DNA from 2 places in the Kitasatospora sp. NPDC002543 genome. Region 2 is predicted to be linked to the other one. Evidence: riboswitches for the same ligand, from Rfam matches in the RefSeq annotation. Region 2 holds a riboswitch; the other holds the start of a gene.
What was found. A riboswitch is a leader RNA that binds a small molecule or an ion and turns the genes downstream of it on or off. The one in region 2 is predicted to bind cobalamin.

Region 1: another riboswitch for cobalamin. It lies ahead of ACWD4P_RS09510 (CoA-acylating methylmalonate-semialdehyde dehydrogenase); the one in region 2 lies ahead of ACWD4P_RS01930 (ribonucleoside-diphosphate reductase subunit alpha).

The regions. Positions count from the first base shown of each region.
Region 1 covers NZ_JBSFWR010000015.1:33,513-37,714, reverse strand. Annotated here, with positions in the region: gene ACWD4P_RS09530 (xanthine dehydrogenase family protein molybdopterin-binding subunit) at 1-235, shown strand, start outside; partial or broken gene ACWD4P_RS09525 (MmyB family transcriptional regulator) at 329-1,012, opposite strand; gene ACWD4P_RS09520 (hypothetical protein) at 935-1,411, shown strand; gene ACWD4P_RS09515 (helix-turn-helix domain-containing protein) at 1,471-1,647, opposite strand; cobalamin riboswitch at 2,072-2,255, shown strand; gene ACWD4P_RS09510 (CoA-acylating methylmalonate-semialdehyde dehydrogenase) at 2,469-3,983, shown strand; gene ACWD4P_RS09505 (acyl-CoA dehydrogenase family protein) at 3,980-4,202, shown strand, end outside.
Region 2 covers NZ_JBSFWR010000002.1:182,182-186,383, reverse strand. Annotated here, with positions in the region: gene ACWD4P_RS01940 (glycoside hydrolase family 26 protein) at 1-637, shown strand, start outside; gene ACWD4P_RS01935 (glycosyltransferase family 39 protein) at 634-2,298, shown strand; cobalamin riboswitch at 2,348-2,504, shown strand; gene ACWD4P_RS01930 (ribonucleoside-diphosphate reductase subunit alpha) at 2,696-4,202, shown strand, end outside.

The sequences.
Region 1 (4,202 bases), on a different contig from region 2:
CGAGTACCAGATCACGTCGAACGCGGACGTCGACCGCATCGAGGCGCACTGGCTCGCCGAGCACGATCCCCACGTCAACGCCATGGGCTCCAAGGGCATCGGGGAGATCGGCATCGTCGGGACGGCCGCCGCGGTGTCGAACGCCGTGTGGCACGCGTGCGGGGTGCGGGTGCGTGACCTGCCGATCACGCTGGACAAGGTCCTGGACGCCTTGGAGGAGCGGGCCGGGCGGTGACACCGCAGGACCGCGGAGCTCTCCGGGGCCCGCGGCGGGCCCGGCCGGCGGCCGACGGACGCCCGTGACCGGCGGTGGGCGGGCGTCGGTGAGTCAGTCGAGGGTCCGGGCGTCCACCGGGCGACGGGCGGCGCCGTGGTCCGCGGCCAGGCCCGCGAGCAGGCGCAGTCCGTCCTCGGTGGGGCTGCCGGGGGCCGCCGACAGCACGAGCAGTTCGATGCCCGGCTCGCCAGGCAGCGCGAAGTTCTCCTGGTGCAGTTCCAGCAGTCCGACCATGGGGTGCCGGTACGCCTTGCGTCCGTGGGTGCGGGCGCGCACCTCCGCGCGGGCCCAGAGGCGGCGGAAGCGCTCGCTGCCCATCGCCAACTCGCCGACGAGCGAGGCCAGGTGAGGGTCGTCGGGGTACTTTCCGGCGGCCAGGCGCAGGTGCCCGACCACGTCCAGGGTGCAGTTCTCCCAGTCCGCTTACAGGCCGTGCTCGGCCTCCTCCAGGATGATGTGCCGGGCGATGTTCAGGCCCGGCATCGGGCGGCCGAAGAGGAGTCCGGCGAGGCCGTTCCCGGCGAGGACGTCCAGGCGGTGGTTCATGATCAGCGCGGGAGCGCCGGCGACCAGGTCGAGGACGCGCAGCAGCTCCGGCCGGACCCGGGTGCCCGGCGTCGTCGCGCGGCGGCGGCGCTGCCGCGCGAGGCGGTGGAGGTGCCCGCGTTCGGTCGCGTCGAGGTCGAGGACGCGGGCGAGCGCGTCGAGGACCTGCTCGGACGGCTGGGTCGCGCGCCGCTCAAGCACCGCAAGAAGGGCGACTACCGGGGCGTCCCGCTGACGGTCCGGACGCGGCTCAGCCTGCTCTCGTACGCGGATATCTACGGCACCATCGACGGCTACTTGCTCCGCCACCCGCTGGACATCGCGAAGCCGTACCCGTCCTACTACCTGCAGAACCAGTGGGACCGGATCAAGCGGGCCGGCGAGACCGACATCCCCGAGGGGATGACGCTCTACGGCCTGAGGCACTTCTTCGCCTCGAACTGCCTCAGCCACAACATCCCGATCACCGACGTCGCCGAGTGGATGAGGCGCAAGAGCATCGATGTGACGTTCAAGATCTACCGCCACTTGATGCCCGGCTCCATCGGCCACGCCGCCCAGGTCCTCGACCTCGGCCTTGCGGCCTGAAACGCGTCGGGCGCCCTGCTCTGGTGTGGAGCAGGGCGCCCGAGGCGTCTCGGTCTGGCTCACCTGACGGACATCCGTTGCTGCTTCACCCAGGTCTGGACCTCTGTGACCTTGAACTGCAGCTTCGCGTTCCGTCCTTGTCCGAACCGGTACGGGACGAGGCCTACTTGAGGGGCTTCGCGATAGACCCACTGAACAGACATGTTCAGGAATTCCGCCGTCTCCTTGACGGTCATGAAACTGCGACGACACGGGCTCCTCCAGAGGAGTGGACGGTCGCACGGCTGCGTGCGGAGCCCAAGATTCCAGCGCGTCCGGTGGTTTGGCCGTACCGGTGCCTCGTGATACATCCGCAGGGCATCCTGGGACGTCGCTTCTTGTGTGGTCGGCAGGACTCCAGTCGCCGAACGGGCTCGTGTTGCCGCATCGGCCACTCCGATGATGAGCGCGTGGTCGTTCTACCGCCGACGGGCGGCCTGGCTGACGGCGGGCAGGTTGAATTTTCGCGCGGTGCGGGTGAAACCTCACCCGGCCTCGTGCACGCAGACCTGCCCCCCTTGGGCCTCTTGCAGACGGCTTGCAAAGGTAGTCGAGCCGGGCCCGGCGGGGTGGGATCCCGATGGCGCAACGCGCGCACAGAGCTCTGGACTTACTAGGACGTCCAACTATATGGTCGATGGTAGGTCCGCGGTGTCAGGGAAGCCGGTGTGAGTCCGGCACGGTCCCGCCACTGTGACCGGGGAGTTCGTCCTCGCAGATGACGGCCACTGGCAGCCAGCCGGGAAGGCCTGAGGGCGTGCGGTGATCCGGGAGTCAGGATACCGGCCGCGGGTGATCCGTGTTTTCCACGAGGATGGAGACGACACGCATGACTCCGGGCTGCTCCCGTTCCGCTGCTCCTGGTTGTCCTGTGCCGACGACTGCCGGGGCCCATCTGCTCTGACGGTTCGTCATGCCACCGCCACCGTGACGCCGCGGGGCCGCACCCCTGTGCGCCCGCCCGTCGGCGGCGGCCTCCATTCCTCCTCTCCCCGACCCAGTTGAGAGTAGGAACCCGATGGTCCGAGAACTCACCCACTTCGTCGCCGGCAAGCCCGTCGCCGGCAAGCCCGTCGCCGGCACCTCCGGTCGCTTTGGCGACGTGTACGACCCCAACACCGGGCGCGTCCAGGCCCGGGTGCCGCTGGCGAGCCGCGCCGAGGTCGAGGCGGTGATCGCCGACGCAGCGCAGGCGCAGCCCGCGTGGGCGGCCTGGAACCCGCAGCGGCGGGCGCGGGTGCTGCTGCGCTTCCTCCAACTCGTCGAGCAGGAGAAGGACGAGTTGGCCCGGCTGCTCTCCGCCGAGCACGGCAAGACCGTGGCCGATGCCCACGGGGACATCCAGCGCGGCCTGGAGGTGGTGGAGTTCGCCGCGGGGATCCCGCACCTGCTGAAGGGCGAGTTCAGCGACAACGCCGGCACCGGTATCGACGTCTACTCGATGCGTCAGCCGCTCGGCGTCGTCGCCGGCATCACGCCGTTCAACTTCCCCGCGATGATCCCGCTGTGGAAGGCCGCGCCCGCGCTGGCCTGCGGCAACGCCTTCGTCCTCAAGCCCTCTGAGCGGTGCCCGTCGGTGCCGCTGCGGCTGGCCGAGCTGTTCCTGGAGGCGGGGCTGCCGCCGGGCGTCCTGAACGTCGTGAACGGCGGCAAGGAGGCCGTGGACACCCTGCTGGAGGACCCGCGGGTGCAGGCCCTCGGCTTCGTCGGCTCCACGCCGATCGCCCAGTACGTGTACGCGACGGCCGCCGCGCACGGGAAGCGGGCGCAGTGCTTCGGCGGCGCGAAGAACCACATGATCGTGATGCCGGACGCCGACCTCGACCAAGCCGCGGACGCGCTGGTCGGCGCCGGCTACGGCTCGGCGGGGGAGCGCTGTATGGCGATCTCGGTGGCCGTCCCGGTGGGGGAGCGGACCGCGGACGCCCTGGTGGCGAAGCTGGTCGAGCTGATCGCCACGCTGAAGGTCGGGCGCTCGGACGACCCGGCGGCGGACTTCGGCCCGCTGGTGGGCCGTGACGCGCTGGAGCGGGTCCGCGGCTACCTGGACCTCGGAGCCGAGGAGGGCGCCGAACTCGTCGTGGACGGGCGTGACTTCCGGTTGGAGGGGCACGAGGACGGCTACTTCCTCGGCGCCTCCCTGTTCGACCGGGTGACGCCGGACATGCGGATCTACCGGGAGGAGATCTTCGGCCCCGTCCTCACGGTCGTGCGCGCCGCCGACTACGAGGAGGCGCTGCGGCTGCCCAGTGAGCACGAGTTCGGCAACGGTGTGGCCATCTACACCCGCGACGGCGACACCGCCCGGGACTTCGCCCGCCGGGTGACCACCGGCATGGTCGGCGTCAACGTGCCCATCCCGGTGCCGATCGCCTACCACACCTTCGGCGGATGGAAGCGCTCCGCGTTCGGCGACCTCAACCAGCACGGGCCGGACGCCATCCGCTTCTACACCCGCACCCGGACCGTCACCTCGCGCTGGCCCTCCGGGGTCAAGGAGGGCGCGATCTTCACCATGCCGACGATGGGATGAGCGCGATGCACGACCTCACCGAGGACCAGCGCGCCATCGCCGAGACGACCCGGGCCTTCGCCGAGGAGTACCTCGCGCCGCACGCCGTGGAGTGGGACCAGTCCAAGCACTTCCCGGTGGACGTGCTGCGCAAGGCCGCCGACCTCGGCCTGGCCGGCGTGTACGTCCAGGAGGGCATGGGCGGCTCCGAACTCTCCCGCCTGGATGGCGTGGTGGCCT
Region 2 (4,202 bases):
GCACGACCGCTCGCTCGCCTCCATCGCGGCCGGCGACACCGACGACTACGTGCGCGGCGTCGCCAAGTCCGTGGCCAAGCTCAACCTGCCGATCGCCATCAGCATCGCCCACGAGATGAACGGCGACTGGTACCCGTGGGGCCGCCAGGCAGCCACCCCCGAGGACTTCGTGGCCGCCTGGCGCCACGTCCACGACATCTTCGACCAGGCCGGCGCCACCAACGTGATCTGGGTCTGGAGCCCCAACATCATCGACCCCGCGCCCAACACCCGCCTGCAGCCGTACTACCCCGGCGACACCTACGTCGACTGGGCCGGCATGACCGGCTACTTCACCCGCACCGGGCCGAAGACCTTCGAGACCCTCTACGGGCCCACCATGGCCGAGATCCGCACCTTCTGCGCCAAGCCCTTCTTCATCAGCGAGACCGCGTCCGAGCAGGGCAAGCGCCAGCAGGCCGACATCGACCAGCTGTTCTCCGGGCTGGAGGCGCACGACGACATCATCGGCTTCGTCTGGTTCAACATCGTCAAACGGGCGGACTGGCGGGTCGAGGCCGTCCCGGACACCCTCGCCGCGTTCAAACAGCGCGTGTCCGACCCCCGTTACGGCTTCGACATCCGGAACCCCCGATGAGCACTGAGTCCGAGTTCCCCCCCGTCCCGACCAGCCGCTCCGCCCACGGCCCGACGGCCGGTCCGGAACCGGACCCCGCCGAGCACCGCGCGGCCGTGGCGGTGGACAACCCCGACGGCATCGAGCTGGCCCCGTACACCATCCCGCCGGTCCCCACGATCGGCTGGGACCCGGGCAGCAGCCCCCGGCGCCGCTGGATCGCCCGCGGCCTGCTGGGCGCCGTCCTGACCGTCCAGGCCGCGCTCTCGCTGCGGCTGCTGGCCGCCGCGCACCCCGACGAGGCCGCCGCCATGGTCGCCGGCCGCCAGCAGCTGGCCCACCTGCTGCACGGCACCCCGGTCACCACCGACCTGGTCGACCGGGTGCACGGCTCGCCCTGGCTCTACCCGCCGCTGGCCGGCGCCGCCGCCGACGCCAACGGCATCTGGGGCACCCGGCTGCTCAGTCTCGGCTTCGCACTGATCACCACGATGCTGCTGTACGCGCTGACCAGGCGTCTGTTCAACGAGCGGGTCGCCATCTGCGCGATCGCCGTGTACGCCGTCCTCCAGTCCACCGTCGTCGTCGGCTTCTACGCCGCGCCCGAGTCCCTCGCCGTCCTGCTGATCGCCCTCGCGGCCTGGACCACGGTGTTCACCGCCCGCCGCCATCCGGCCCTGGCCCTGCTCGCCGCCCCACCCGCGGCACTGGCCTGCGCCGTGGCCTACTCCGCGGCCTTCGCCGTCCCCGCGCTGGTCGCCCTCGCGTTCGCCGCCGCCCGGCCGCACCACCGGCCCGGCCCGGCCGCCGTGCGCGCGCTGCTGTCGGCCGCCGCCACCCTCGTCCTGCTGCTCCCGTACGGCACCCTCGGCGCGGTCGCGGGGTGGTCGCCCTCGCGCGGCAACGCGCCCGGCCCGGCCGGCCCGATCCTGCTCGGCACGCTCCAGTGGGCCGGCCTGTTCACCGTCCTCGCCGTCGCCGGCACCGTCGCCTACGCGCGCCGCGAGCAGATGAACGAGCACGACGCGCCGGAGAAGGACGCCGTCCCCACCACCCGGGGGCAGCGCGCCCTGCTCGGGGCCGTCCTGACCGTCACCGCCCTGCTGATCCCCGCCGCCCACCTGTGGACCGGCACCTCCGGCGCGCTGTTCCGCCACCTCGGCTACGGCATGCTGCTCGCCGCCCCGCTCGCCGGGGTCGGCCTGACCCGGCTGGTCGGCGCCCACTTCCGCCACCCCCAGCTGGGCATCCTGGTCTGGGTCGCGCTGCTCGCGCTCGGCATGGAGCAGTCCGCCCTGCGCTACCAGAACGGGCCCGACTCCGGCCGCCTGCTGGCCGTTCTGAGGGCCCACACCGAGCCCCAGGGGCGCTATCTCACCGAGGTCGACGGCCTGGCCGAGTACTACCTCGGCAGCGTCTCCGAACCCGCGCAGTGGATCTCGACGCGGGCCGGCACGGAGTACCGCGACGGCGGCGGGGTGCAGCACCACGGGGACGACGGCAGTGTGGCCGCGATCCGGGACGGCTGGTTCACCATGGTCGTCCTGGACAGCACCGCGCCGAGGGGCACCGACCGGGCCCTGCGCGAGGCCCTGGCCGCCGCCGGACACTACCGGCTGGTCGCCCAGTTCACCTCGCCGACCGGTGATTCGAGCACGTACAAGGTCTATCTCAAGCACTGACCGGCTGTCCGGCCCACGCACACCCGCGACACGACAGGCACAACATATGGTGCCGCCGCAGTCTGGCGGCACTACATGTATGCTCGCTTCTGCTGTCGATGCAGGGGAACCCGGTGCGAATCCGGGACTGCCCCGCAGCGGTGAGCGGGCGGCTCCAGCAGCCGCACCCCGCGAGTCCGAGTACCTGCCGACGGCGTGCGCCACGGCCCTCCCGCAGAGGCCGCGCCGGCACGAGCAGTACCCCTCCGGGCCTCGCGGGCGGGCCGGGGAGTCACCTCGCGCGACGCTTTTTGCGTTCGCGCCGTGCTCCCCTGCCCAGATCGGCCCGGTGGCCCCCGAGCACCGCCGCCGATCGCCGCCAGGAGAGAGCGCCTTGACCACCGCTGCCTCAGCCACCCTGCCCGCCCAGGGCTCCGGTACCGCCTTCACCGACCCGACGGTCTCCGACCCCGGGGGCGCGCTGCTGCGGCTGCTCACCGACCGCAGCACCGACCTCACCGAGGTCGACCCCGGCCATGTCGCCGCCGCCGCACTGCGCGGCCGCCACGCCGGCTCGGACTTCGCCGAGCTGCGCGGGCTGGCCGTGGACGCCGCCGCGTCGATGATCGCCGAGGACCCCCAGTACTCGAAGCTGGCCGCCCGCCTGCTCGCGCTGGAGATCGTCGACGAGGCGAACAGCCAGGGCTCGGTGTCCTTCTCCGCCTCGATCGCCGTCGGCCACGCCGAGGGCCTGATCGGCGACACCACCGCCGCGTTCGTCGCCAAGCACGCCGCCGCCCTGGACGCGCTGATCGACCCCTCGGGCGACGACCGCTTCGAGTACTTCGGCCTGCGCACCGTGCAGTCCCGCTACCTGCTGCGCCACCCGATCACCCGCAAGGTGATCGAGACCCCGCAGCACTTCCTGCTCCGCGTCGCCTGCGGCCTGGCGGTCGGCGACAGCGAGCAGTCGGTGCGCGAGGTGGCCGAGCTGTACGGCCTGATGAGCCGCCTGGAGTACCTGACCTCCTCGCCGACGCTCTTCAACTCCGGCACCCGCCACCCGCAGATGTCGAGCTGCTACCTGCTCGACTCGCCGCTGGACAACCTGGACTCGATCTACAACCGCTACGCGCAGATCGCCCGCCTGTCCAAGCACGCCGGCGGCATCGGCCTGTCCTACTCGCGCATCCGCTCGCGCGGCAGCCTGATCCGCGGCACCAACGGCAAGTCCAACGGCATCGTGCCGTTCCTGCGCACCCTCGACTCCTCGGTCGCCGCCGTCAACCAGGGCGGCCGCCGCAAGGGCGCGGCCTGCGTCTACCTGGAGACCTGGCACGCCGACATCGAGGAGTTCCTGGAGCTCCGCGACAACACCGGCGAAGAGGCGCGCCGCACCCACAACCTCAACCTGGCCCACTGGATCCCGGACGAGTTCATGCGCCGGGTCAACGCCAACCAGGACTGGTCGCTGTTCTCCCCGGCCGACGTGCCCGAGCTGGTCGACCTGTGGGGCGCCGACTTCGACGAGGCCTACCGCAAGGCCGAGCTGGCCGGCAAGGCCGTCCGCACCATCCCGGCGCAGACCCTGTACGCCCGCATGATGCGCACCCTGGCGCAGACCGGCAACGGCTGGATGACCTTCAAGGACGCCTCCAACCGCGCCGCCAACCAGACCGCCCTGCCGGGCCGCACCGTGCACTCCTCCAACCTGTGCACGGAGATCCTGGAGGTCACGGACGACTCCGAGACCGCCGTCTGCAACCTGGGCTCGGTCAACCTGGGCGCCCACGTCGCCCCGGGCGCCACGGCCGCCGACCTCATCGGCGCCATGGACTGGGAGCGGCTGGACGCCACCGTGCGCACCGCCGTCACCTTCCTCGACCGCGTGGTGGACATCAACTTCTACCCGACCACCGAGGCGG